One region of the Paenibacillus swuensis genome, then DNA from elsewhere that is predicted to be linked to it. Evidence: predicted binding sites of a transcription regulator. Region 1 holds the regulator's gene; the other holds the start of a gene.
The links. The regulator Rex, encoded in region 1, represses fermentation and respiration genes when NADH is low (regulators of the CRP and FNR family bind a similar motif). The targets are predictions, from matches to a motif close to TTGTGAAATATTTCACAA.
Positions count from the first base shown of each region.

Region 2: SY83_RS21425 (cytochrome ubiquinol oxidase subunit I) is a predicted target of Rex. The motif match lies at 3,301-3,318, and genes of this name have one in related genera.

Region 1 is NZ_CP011388.1:4,106,331-4,112,876, reverse strand. It holds gene SY83_RS18360 (tetratricopeptide repeat protein) at 1-479, shown strand, start outside; gene dinG (ATP-dependent DNA helicase DinG) at 545-3,400, shown strand; gene SY83_RS18350 (redox-sensing transcriptional repressor Rex) at 3,430-4,068, shown strand; gene SY83_RS18345 (DUF47 domain-containing protein) at 4,126-4,749, opposite strand; gene SY83_RS18340 (amidohydrolase) at 4,931-6,229, shown strand; gene SY83_RS18335 (cell wall elongation regulator TseB-like domain-containing protein) at 6,234-6,546, shown strand, end outside.
Region 2 is NZ_CP011388.1:4,749,813-4,756,358, forward strand. It holds gene arsC (arsenate reductase (thioredoxin)) at 1-25, shown strand, start outside; gene SY83_RS21415 (protein-tyrosine phosphatase family protein) at 57-494, shown strand; gene helD (RNA polymerase recycling motor HelD) at 638-3,055, opposite strand; gene SY83_RS21425 (cytochrome ubiquinol oxidase subunit I) at 3,599-4,945, shown strand; gene SY83_RS21430 (cytochrome d ubiquinol oxidase subunit II) at 4,942-5,970, shown strand; gene cydS (cytochrome bd oxidase small subunit CydS family protein) at 6,013-6,135, shown strand; gene SY83_RS21435 (COG1361 family protein) at 6,196-6,546, opposite strand, start outside.

The DNA of each region.
Region 1 (6,546 bases):
ACTCATCTGATAACGTTTCCAGCCATCATCCATTCTCATTATCTCAATTGCTTGAACAACAAGGAGGTCAGCTTTCGCCTGAGTTGAAATCCTCGGAATTTATTAAAGGACAAGGCTACTTCAAATTATACATGTTTAAAGAAGCCATTGGTTACTTCAAGGCGATCGTGGCCGCTCAGCCTGATTATTTACTGGCCCGACTGTATTTAGCTCTTGCCTATCTGAAAACAGGGGATATGAATGAAGCTTACCCACACTTTCAGATGATTATCCCGATGACAGACAACAAAATGATGAAAGCCATCTCATATAACGCCTTGGGCTGCATCCAGGCCAGAAACCAAAATACCGAAAAAGCTTGCGAATATTTCAAAATGGCTTATCAATTGGATCCTTCTATAGTGGAGCCGTTGTCTAACCTTGAAATGGTGCAGCATAAGTCCGACACAATGAATCTCAGTGCTGGATTGAATCATTAGGTAAAGGTCAGGACGGAGCTTCAAGTTAAGTTCCGTGCAGTGTCATACGGGGATTGGAGTTAAGCATGAAATATGCTGTATTGGATTTTGAAACGACAGGCAGCGGTATGACGGATGAAGTCATTCAAGCGGGTCTTGTTATTGTAGAAGACGGAAAGATTACCAAACGGTTTTCTTCGTATATAAACCCTACGGTGGAGATTCCTCCGTTCATTACGCAACTAACCGGAATTACGGAAGACATGGTCAAGGATGCACCACCTCTGGACGAAGTATTGCTTCATATGATTCCGTTGCTGGATGATGCGGTGTTAGTAGCGCACCATGCTGCATTTGACGTTTCGTTCCTGCAACGGTCACTGGAACAATGCGGTTATTTGCCTTTCTCAGGAAGAGTGCTGGATACGCTGGATTTACTGCGTATCCTTTTTCCGTCTATGCCGAGTCTGCAACTTTCCATGGTGTGCAAGGAAATGAACATTCATCATGACCGACCCCATCAAGCGGACAGCGATGCGGAAGTTACGGCATTAATCTGGATAAGGTGTTTAGAGAAATTAGAAGATCTTTCATTGCTCACAACCCAACGAATCTCAGCTCTGTTTGAGGATGATTCCTCAGATTTATCCTGGTTTATGCAGGAAAACCGATTCAGGAAAGAACTCCATATTTCCTCAGATGAGCAATCCGGTAATTATCACAGACAATTCGAACTGAATGTCGGGGAATGGCCCGAAGAAACCTCCGCGCGGGAAGACGACCCTGATCCTGCGTTGAAAGGCATCGCCTTTGAGGAGTTTTATAAGGATCTCAAAGCACGCTTGCAAGGCGGGTTAAAGCAATACGAAGACAGGTCCGCTCAGGAACAGATGATTCATGAGGTTTATGATTCATTGGAAGACGACAAGCATCTGTTAATTGAAGCAGGCACAGGAACAGGCAAATCCTTGGGTTATTTAATTCCATCGTTGTATTATGCAATACGCCGTGAGAAGAAGATTATTGTAAGCACGCATACCATTAATTTACAAGAGCAACTGAGGGAAAGAGATTTGCCTTTGCTTGAACATATATTCCCTGTGGATTTCCGGGCTTCCGTTCTTAAAGGCCGTAGCCATTATCTTTGTTTACGTAAATTCGAGCACAAAATAAACGGTTCCGACTTTGAGAGTCCCAAAGAGGATGTTATCACTGCCGCACAAATGATTGTTTGGCTTAGTGAAACCATGCACGGTGATGAAGAAGAGATTCATTTCGGCAATAAGGGATCGGATTTCTGGCATTCCGTTTCCAGTGATGCAGATTCGTGTCTTAACCGTTCCTGCCCTTGGTTCCGTCGTTGCTTCTATCATCGTGCGCGCCATGAAGCCAATATCGCCGATGTAGTTATTACTAATCATTCATTGTTGTTTACCGATGTTAAAGCGGATCATCGTATTCTTCCTTCTTATGATCACTTGGTCGTCGACGAAGCTCATCATTTCGAAGAAGTCGCAGGCAAACATATGGGGATGAATGTGAATTATTTCTCTTTGGTTAACCCTATGCTGATACTTCTGAAGGATAGCCGAAGCGGACAAATTCCACATCTGCGGAATGAGCTTGAGCAGTTAGACGACGACAAGAGTTCTGAATGGATGTCTATAATAGATGACGTTATCCCTAAGATCATATCGGCTAAAGAGCATTGGGACAAGCTTACGGAGCTTCTTTACGAACTAACTACCGCCACAGCGTCGCAAGATCCCGGACAAGGCGAAACCGGACAAATGGTGTATCGATTAAAGACGGATGTACTTCCAGCAGAGTGGGATACGCTTGCGGGGATAGAGAATAACTTGTATATTGAATTAAGCGATGCGCTGAAGAAACTGGACAAGATCATCTCGGAAGTGAAAGAGCACGAGGACAGTGATATTTCCCAATTAGGCGTAGATATGAATTCGACAGTACGTGACTTATTGGGTCTTCGGGATGATATTCGCATGTTTATGAAGTTGTCCGATCCGGGCTATGTGTATTGGCTTGAGGCTAATAGCTACTACAAAGGAAAGTCACTTTCGCTTATGGCCGTACCCGCGGATGTCAGCGGTAAGCTGAGAGAACATTTTTTTGAACCGAAGCATAGCGTTATTCTTACTTCAGCTACGTTATCTGTAGATAAATCGTTTCAATATGCGGCCGAACAACTCGGTTTGGATACGATGACCGAAAGCGGTAGAGTTCGCACGAAGCTACTGGCTTCTCCGTTCAATTATCGTAAGCAAGCGCTAGTATGCATCCCGCGGGATTTTCCGGGTGTTCGAGGGCCGGGCGGTGAAACAAAATTTACAGATATGTTGGCTGATTCGTTAAGGGATGTAGCTCTGCAAACCCGAGGGCGTATGTTAGTGCTGTTTACATCCTACCGCATGCTCAAGCTGGTGCACGGAAAATTGAAAGAACAGCTTGGCAGTCAAGGTATACAAGTGCTTGGACAAGGGATCGACAGCGGTAACCGTTCAAAGTTGACCCGGATGTTCCAGGACAGTTCAGGAGCTGTATTATTAGGAACCAGCTCGTTCTGGGAAGGGGTAGACATTCCAGGCAGCGCGTTGACTTGCTTGGTCATCGTGCGTCTGCCTTTTCAACCGCCTAATCATCCTCTTGTGGAAGCGAAGTCGGAGATGCTTCAACGTCAGAATAAGAATCCATTTATGAAGCTGTCGGTGCCCCAAGCCGTCATAAGGTTTAAACAAGGTTTCGGCCGGTTAGTGCGTACCGGCCAGGATAAAGGCATCGTAATCATATATGACACCCGTGTTTTAGATACGTATTACGGAAAACACTTTCTTTATTCGTTGCCGGGTCCGCGCATCGAACATATGCGTTTAGAGCAACTCGTGCCCCGCATAAGGGATTGGCAGGAAACGGGAGAGTAGACTTTAGACAAGACAGGGGGAGCAAGTCTTTGAAAACGCCGAAAATTTCTGAAGCCGTAGTACGAAGGTTGCCGGTCTATCTGAGGTTTTTAAGTGAATTGAAGGCTAACAACGTGCTTACGGTATCGTCCCAGGATTTGGGCCTTAAGCTTGACCTCAACCCGGCGCAAATTCGAAAGGATTTAGCTCATTTCGGAGAATTCGGCCGCAAGGGAATCGGTTATGATGTCTCATATCTGATCGAGAAAATCAGGTCTATTTTAAAGATCGACAGAGTCATTAATGTAGCTCTGGTCGGTGCTGGTAATTTAGGACGCGCATTAAGCAACTATAACGCATATCTGAAAGATAATATGAAAATCGTAGCGATTTTTGATGCGCATTCGGGGAAGGTAGGAGAGGTCATTAATAACCTTTCTGTTCAATCGATGGAAGAGCTGAATGCAACGGTAAACCAACGGTCTATCCGCATCGGAATTATAACCGTTCCGGCTTCGGAAGCTCAGGTTGTAGCCGACCGTTTTGTCGATGCGGGCATTGAAGCTATATTGAATTTTGCGCCCGTTATTATTAAAGTGCCGCAAGGTATCCGTATTCATCATGCCGATTTCACAACGGATTTATTGAGCCTGGCTTATTATATAGATGACGCCGAAGAACAAGTATAAAAGGCTGTCCTGCCGCAACCGTGAAGGTTACGAAAGGACAGCCTTTTCTCATGAAGTTTATGCGTAACGAAGCACAATGCTTTCCAGGATGTCGGCAACATTCTCACAATCATCTGTTGTTTCTTCAAGTCGCTCGTATATTTCCTTAAGCTTGAAGTCCGTGTAAGGATCGGTGGGATTGCTGAAAATTTGGCGAATCCCTTCGCGCATGATCCGGTCGGCGTCATTCTCCATACTGTTAATAATGACGATATGCTCCCGCATTTGCACAAATTTTCTTTCGGACAGCAGCTTCATCGCGGTGAGGATGTGCTCACAGGATTGAACCAGCACCTCAGAAAAATCCTTCATATAATTATCGGTAAAATCAATACCCAGATAATCAAACCGGGCAATGGACGCTTCAATGCCGTCAAGCACATCATCAATCCGTGTAGCGAGTTCCAAAATATCTTCGCGTTTCAAAAAATCAGGATGGGCGGCATTTAATCCCTTGTAAATTTCGTGAGTCAGGGAGTCCCCCTTGGATTCAAGCTCTTTAATCTCTTCTTGGTGTTCCGCCGGAGGTTTCGTTCCCATCATGGCATTGCGAAACAGTTGAGCGCATTTCAGCGCGTTTTCCGAGTTCATAATCAGATAATTTAAGTAGTTAACGTCGGATTTCTTATTAAACGGAAACATATTCAACCCTCATTTCGTAGTAAATAGTAGGTTGTGAATGGTATGTAAATGTGAAATGATGCTAAGGAATAAATTAACATAGACGCCCTTAAACATCAACGCATTTGTTCGCCTTGCAATTGAATGGTGAACCATGTACATTTGTAAATGTATATTGGTCAAGGAAAGGATAGGCGAGAATATGAAGAAACGATGGATACGCAATGCTTCCTTTATTACAATGGACGAAGAAAATCCCTTCCTAACCGGACATATGGTTATTGAGAACGATAGGATTACATATGTGGGAACGGAATCGCCGGATCCTGCCACAGATTGGGAAGAGATTATTGACGGCAAGAACAAGATTATTATGCCCGGTTTGGTGAATACCCATAACCATGCCGCCATGTCTTTACTGAGAGGATATGCGGACGATCTAAATTTGCAAGTATGGCTGCAGGAAAAGATGTGGCCGATTGAAGGTAAATTTACATCGCAGGATGTTCAAGTCGGAACTTCCTTATCCGTCATTGAAATGCTTAAAGGAGGCACCACTTCTTTTGTAGATATGTACGATCATATGGGAGAAGTAGCCGGAGTAGTCGAAATTTCAGGCATGAGAGGATGTTTGACTCGCGGTGTGATCGGCTTGGTTCCTCCTGACGTTCAACAAGCCAAACTGGAGGATGCCATGAGCTTCGCCAGAGACTGGCACGGGAAAGCGAACGGCCGGATCACCACGATGATGTCGCCGCACGCGCCTTATACGTGTCCGCCGGATTATATCACTAAGATTGTACAGGCTGCCCATGATCTTGATTTACCGCTTCACACACACATGTCGGAATCTTTAGCGGAGGTTGAAGACAATGTGAAGCAATACGGGGATCGTCCCGTGGAACATCTTCGCAGACTAGGGGTATTTGATCGTCCAACCTTGGTGGCCCACGCCGTGCATCTTACCGACGAAGAAATTGATATTATGAAGCAATATGATGTACGTGTTTCTCATAACCCAGGCAGCAACCTGAAGCTGGCAAGCGGCATTGCCCGCGTTCCTGATTTGCTGAGGGCCGGCGTGTTGGTATCCTTGGGTACGGACAGCTCAGCAAGCAACAATAATTTGGATATGTTCGAGGAAATGAGATTAGCGGCTCTCCTTCACAAAGGAATTTCCGGAGATCCGACAGCGGTTCCCGCAATGGCCGCGCTTCGTATGGGTACGATCGACGGAGCTAAATCCATATGGCTGAAAGAAACCGGGATGCTTAAAGCCGGAATGAAAGCAGATTTTATTGCTTTAGATGCCGATCAGCCTCATTTTTATCCCAGAACGCACTTTGTTTCTCATGTCGTATATTCAGCATCAGCCAAAGATGTCACGGATGTGTGGGTAGACGGCAAGCAGTTGGTGCGTAAAGGTGAATGCCTCACACTGGATGAAGAAAAGGTGAAGGCTGAGTTCACTGCTTCATACGAACGCCTCACGAAAGGCTAAAGATATGAAAAAGAAGTATATATTTTATTCCATTATAGCGCTGATTTTACTAGTAATAGGTTTAAACCGCTTTTACTATTATATGCAACTAGATCATTGGACGGAAAGGCATGCCGCTGTTGAAACGGCCTTGAAGGAAGCGGGGATAACGGAAGTGGACCAGGCCAATCCTTACATCTGGGACGACTCATATTATGTGGTATCCGGAAAAAATAAAGCCGGTGTCGAAGTGATGACATGGATTCCTGAAGACGGTAAAGAAGTCGAAACTCGGGAGATGTCCGACGGCGTAAGTAAAGAACGAATTGCAGCCTTGA
Region 2 (6,546 bases), 640 kb from region 1:
ACAATTTGTAGAGGAAGGCAAGTAGCGTTTGGATCATTCAAAAAGGAGTGCAATATATGACTAGAGACAAAAAATATCACGCCTTATATGAAGATAAAATCTTCATGGGCGGAGCTGCGGACGTTAAAGATATGGTATTAAACGAAGGTATTGATGTAGTTGTAGATTTACGCGCGGAGTCTGTTGAATGTTCCTATCCGGAGGCGAGCGTAGAATGGGTTAAAATCCCGTTGGGTGACAACGCTGCCGGCAGTCAGGAGAACTTATTCCGATCCGCCATTGATGCCGTAGTGGGGGCTTACCGCGAAGGTAAAAAGGTCGCTTTTCACTGCGGCGGAGGTAAAGGCAGAACGGGTACTGTAGCTATAGGCACACTGCTTGAACTTGGTGAAGCGAGTTCTATTGACGAAGCCGAGCTAAAAGCTAAGAACATTCGCAGCATGATTGATGTTAAGCCCGCGCAAAGGGAGTCGCTTGAAAAGCTATATTCGTAATGAGTTAAGACCATAACCAAATAACCTTGGCCAACTAACGGCCAAGGTTATTTTCATATTCGCTGTACCCAAGACGATCCGTTCGGAAGGCGGACCCGTCTTCCTTACTTATTATTACAACCGATATCATCATCCCGGATACGTCAATCTGACGCGGTCTCATACACATCCGGATGCAACGCATGAACAAACGGCGACCATTCGCCAGTCGAATACAGATAAAGTCGATGCATCGCCCGCGTACATGCTGTGTAAAGAAGCTTCCGTTCGTTGTCTCGACCATAAGCTTCGGGCGATGCATCATAGATTAAGACCGCATCGAATTCAATACCCTTTGCGAGATACACGGGAATGATCATGACTCCTTTTTCAAAGTCCTTTGTTTCCTTTGTAACAAGCTGCAGTGCTTCGCTTCCCTGAGTTCGCACTGATTCATAGGCCTCTCTGCTTTCGGCCGCGGTCTTCGTAATGACAGCGATGGATTCGAAGCCCTCAGCCCTGAGCGCCGCGATATCGACAAGAATGCGCGCATCGCGCTTTGACCCGCTGGCTATTCTCCTCAGCAGCGGCTTATGCCCCTCCCTGTCAAATGGTGCGATCTCTCCCCCGTCCGGAAGCATGCCCTTCGTAAATTCAACAATTTCTCTGGTTGAACGATAACTGCGCATAAGGCGAATCAGGCTTGTTTCCGCTTCGCCGTAAAGTCGGATGATCGGCGAATCGGTTGCAGACAGATTGGTGGCTTGCATGAAGATCGCTTGCCCGAAATCGCCGAGCACCGTCATCCGCGCACGAGGAAACAGCTTCTTCATATATTCATATTGAAACGAAGAATAGTCCTGTCCCTCATCGACGAAGACATGCCGAATCTCTGTGTTCGTGCGGACGCCCTCAATTAATTCTTTGAGATATAAATACGGTGTCGCGTCTTCGTGGAACAGCTTGTTGCTGAGCAGCGTTTCCTTGGTTTGTCTGCATATTTCCGGCCAGAGCCCAGGGACGTCGACCCCGTTCGTTTGCTCCCGATAAGCAACTTCGTCAACAAACAATTGGCCATAAATGCTTTTGACATCTACAAACGAGAATTTCTTTACACTTTTCCTAAGCGGTTTGAAATGTTCTTTCACAATCCTTCGGAGGAGTAAGTCTTCCTCTCTCAGGCCGAAGTCAAAGTCGCTTTCATCTCCCCTGCGCTTGTTGTTCATTTTCTCGCGAACGGAGGCGTAAAGCTCCGCAAGATCCAATAACTCTGACTCTTTATGAAGCTCCCCGAAAGCTTCCGCATATTCATCGGTATCCAGATAGTTGAGTTCTTCCTGCACCCAGGACGCATCGCGTTCCGCGCGTTCCAGCTTGGTCAATTCGTCCAGCAGCCATTCCTGCAGCTGAGATATCCGATGATTCAACGGCAGAGTACGTTCATAACTGTAGAATTCGTCGCGCATTCGCTTAACGCTGATCAACTCGCGATCTCGAAATTGAATGCTGTTAAATCGCATACCCTCCCGCCCCAACCATAGGCCATAGTTCTGCAGCGCAAGCAGGAACTCCTCGGAAGCTTTATACTCAATCCCCTGAACACGAGCCTCATATCCCGACGTTCCTTGTTCGGTCAGCACATACTCCGTCTGATCAAAAATATCCTCAGGGCGCAACGTGGACCCCAGCCAATAGTCCAGATATTCCTGAAACGTCGTCTGCTGCATATTTTCTTCGCCAAGCTCCGGCAGAACGGTAGAGATATAACTTACAAACATCGGATTCGGCGAGAAGAGAATAATCTGATCCGCCCTGATCGACTGTCGGTTTTTGTACAACAAATACGCAACCCGTTGCAACGCTGCGGAAGTTTTACCGCTGCCTGCAGCTCCCTGTACGATAAGCATTCGGCTATGATCATTACGGATAATGGCATTTTGTTCCTTCTGGATGGTGGACACGATACTCTTCATTTGCGAGTTCGCGCCTTGGCCAAGCACTTGCTGCAACAATTCGTCTCCAATCGTTTCGCTCGCGTCAAACATATTAACAATGCGCCCGTCATGAATTTGAAACTGCCGTTTAAGCTCCATCCTTCCGTCGATTCGTCCGGACGGTGTATCATATGAAGCCGGTCCGGGTGAATAGTCGTAGTACAGACTGGCAATCGGTGTGCGCCAGTCGTAGATCAGAAAGCTTAATTCGTCTTCGTCGACGAAGGATGATACACCGATATAAACTCGCTCACTATGCTCTGTACCTTCCTCCAGAAAGTCAATACGCCCGAAATAAGGAGACGGGAGCAGACGGTTCATGCTTTTCCAGCGTTGTATCATTTGCTTTTGGACGCGTTCCCGTTCGGCCAACATCGCGGATTGCTGTTGTACAGAGTAAAAGGTATCTTCGAAATCATCCGTGGTAGCCGTATTAATCGTCAGATCTTCCCAGAACCGCTTGCGGATTTCCGCAGCCTGATCTCGCAGTCCAGCAACCTCCGGCTCAAGTTTATCCATACTCGCCTGCAGTTTGTTTCGAACCTGATCAAGCCGATCTTGTTCTAGCACCCATTCCTTTTCTTCCATCAATACCGAACACACTCCTTTTTATTTTTCGGATAAAAAAAGAGCATTGACAAATCAACCTTTCGGATGTACAATAAAATTAGGATAGAATTGCAACGAACCTAATAATTAATTTGTCAATGACGCTACTGATTATATCACAGCGTTTTTTGTTATTCAATTTATTTTTAAATATATGTACAAACGATGATTCTCCATTTTATTTTGGGGGATCATTTTTTAAATTCACCAAATTTTCACAACGGTTGTGAACTATTTCACATACTTTCCTGTATGATAGCAATATAAACCAATTCGAACCGTTTAATCCGTCCACACTGGTGTAATATGTAATAGACTGATTTCGGTTTAATAGAATAGAAACAGGTGAGCTCATGGACCAAGATTCGAACGACAGCAACCGCCGTATTCGCAAACAGGAGAAAACCTTATTCATTGTATGTATCGCAGTGGCGGTCATTATGCTCCTGTCTGTGTTACGCAGAATATTCTAAACCCGTCTAAATCATGATTTCCGTACCAAAAAAGGGAGTTGACCGCAACATGCCGCAATACGATCCGGCCGTCTACAGCCGCATCCTGACGAGCCTTACGCTCGGGTTTCACATCATCTTCGCCACCATCGGCGTCGGCGTTCCGCTGATGATCGCGCTCGCCGAATGGATGGGGATCAAGCGTAACGATCCCCACTACACCTTACTCGCCCGCCGCTGGGCGCGCGGCTTCGTCATTACCGTCGCTGTCGGTGTCGTCACCGGCACCTCCATCGGGATTCAGCTCAGCCTCCTGTGGCCGAGCTTTATGCGCATCGCGGGGCAAGCGATCGCCTTGCCCCTGTTCATGGAGACGTTCGCCTTCTTCGTTGAGGCGATATTCTTGGGCATCTATCTCTATACCTGGGATCGATTCAAGAAACCGATCTATCATTTCTGGTTGAGCATTCCCATCATTCTGGGTTCTTCGGGCTCCGCCATGTTTATCACCATGATGAACTCGTTTATGAACGCGCCCGCGGGCTTTACGCTGGAGGACGGCAAGATTACCAACATTCAACCCATCCTGGCGATGCTTAACCCGGCTACGCCCACGAAGGTGTCGCATGTGCTGTTCTCCGCCTACTTGACCTGTGCTTTCATTCTGGCCGGGATTGCCGCCTATTCCATTCTCAAGGGACGCAAGCACGTTTACTATAAGAAGGCGCTGAAGCTCACCATGACCACTGGCCTGATCTTCGCGATCGGCACAGCCGTAGTCGGCGACTTGTCAGGTAAATATCTGGCCGAATATCAACCGGAGAAGCTGGCTGCCGCGGAGTGGCATTTTGAAACCATCGAGAAAGCGCCTTTAATTCTGGGCGGGATTCTCACGGAGGACAATGAAGTGAAATTCGGGCTCCAAATCCCTTACGCTCTCTCCATTCTGGCACATGGGACGCCCAATGCTGTCGTGAAAGGACTGAATGAATACAAAGCCGAGGATTTGCCGCCCTTATATATCCATTACCTGTTCGACGCGATGGTCGCCATCGGCATGTTCCTGATGCTGCTGACCCTGCTGTACTTCATCCTGCGGAAATGGCGCAAAGGCAATCCGCATCACAGGCTGCTCCTGTGGGCGATCGTCATCGCAGCCCCGCTGTCCGTCTTCGCGATTGAATTCGGCTGGGTATTCTCCGAAGTCGGCCGTCAGCCGTGGATCCTTCGCGGATTCATGCGAACCAACGAGGGAGCCACCACTTCCGAACATGTCGACATCATGCTTTACCTGTTCTTGCTTTTATATCTCGTGCTGGGCATCGCGGTGAGCCGTGTGCTGCGGACCCTGTTCCGTAACAATCCCGCTGAAGCCGAACTGCTCGCGCTTGAGGATTCGGGGGCGGATAAACGATGAGCTATGAACTTTTAGGTATCACGGTCTTATGGACCTTTTTGTACGGCTACCTGATTGTGGCCTCTGTGGACTTCGGCGCCGGTTTCTTCAGTTACTATAGCGAGTTGACCGGCAAGAAGAACGTCATCCACCATATCATCCAGCGTTATTTGTCTCCGGTATGGGAAGTAACCAATGTCTTTCTCATCTTCTTCATGGTGGGTATTGTCGGCTTCTTTCCGGACACGGCCTATTATTACGGAACGGCTTTGCTGATTCCGGGCAGTGTCGCTATCATTCTGTTGGCCATTCGGGGCTCTTACTACGCTTTCGCGAACTACGGTTCGAAGAAAGACAACCGGTTCTATCTGTTCCTTTATGGCGCGACCGGTTTATTGATTCCTGCTTCCTTATCCACCGTGCTGACCTTGTCGGAAGGCGGATTTATTGAGGAACGAGGCAATAAAGTCATCTTTTTGTACGAAAAATTGTTCACCAGCTCCTACTCCTGGTCCGTCGTTCTGCTTGCGATTGTCAGTGTGTTGTATATCTCAGCTGTGTTCCTGACGTATTATGCCAGCCGGGCGAATGACGGTGCGGCTTTACAACTCCTGCGCCGATACGCGCTCGGTTGGAGCATGCCGACAATTCTCTCCTCCATGCTGGTGTTCTTTGCGATTTCGCGGCATAACCCGGTGCATTTTGAACGTATGGTGGATCTGTTTTGGATGTTTGCGCTATCCTTTATCTGTTTCGCGGTTGCCGTTTATCTCGTATGGACACGCAAAGCTTACGGGCTGGCGTTCGTGTTCGTGATGCTTCAATTCGCATTCGCTTTCTTCGGTTACGGGGCCGCGCATATGCCGCATATTCTGTACCCTTACTTAACGATTTATGATAACTTCACGAACGATACGATGGCCGTCGCGCTTATTGTCGTATTCATTCTCGGATTATTGGTGCTCATTCCATCCCTGGCATTACTCATGCGATTGTTCCTGTTTGATGCCAAATATGTGCAAGGACAGACCAAGCCTGCCAAGTAACAACATTTCATACTCACACGTGCAAAATAAGGAGGAAACCGCATGCAGGACTTTCTCATCTTCTACGCGCCGCCGCTTCTGGTTGTGTTGGCTATTATGCTGATTTTTTGGTGGGGCGCGCGCCCCGAAACCTCGGAAAATCGGTTGCCGAAAGGACAGGAATAACGCAACTTAAACACAGAAGGACACTTGCCTATGGGCAGTGTCCTTCTCTGTTGTTTCAGGCTATTCTTCATCATCTTCCACAGTCAGCAGCTCTCGGTTTGAAATGATGTCATGTTCTCTCCGTAATAGTCCCGCGACCGTGTTGAAACGCCCGTTCGCAACCAGCGGGAGCGAATTATTAGCCGGAACATCCAGCACTCGGACTTGGAAACGCAGCGAAATCGATTGATTAGGATCTAGTTGACCCAGACGTATGCCGGCAATAATTTGTTGGATCGTAGCGACCTGTCCGTTAATGATCAGGGTGCCTTGAATAAATTGCAGTATGGGCGGAAGCGGCACATTCACAATCAGGTTGAAAATATTAATAAGGATCTGAGAAGAGATCGTCACATTAATCGTGACAATTTC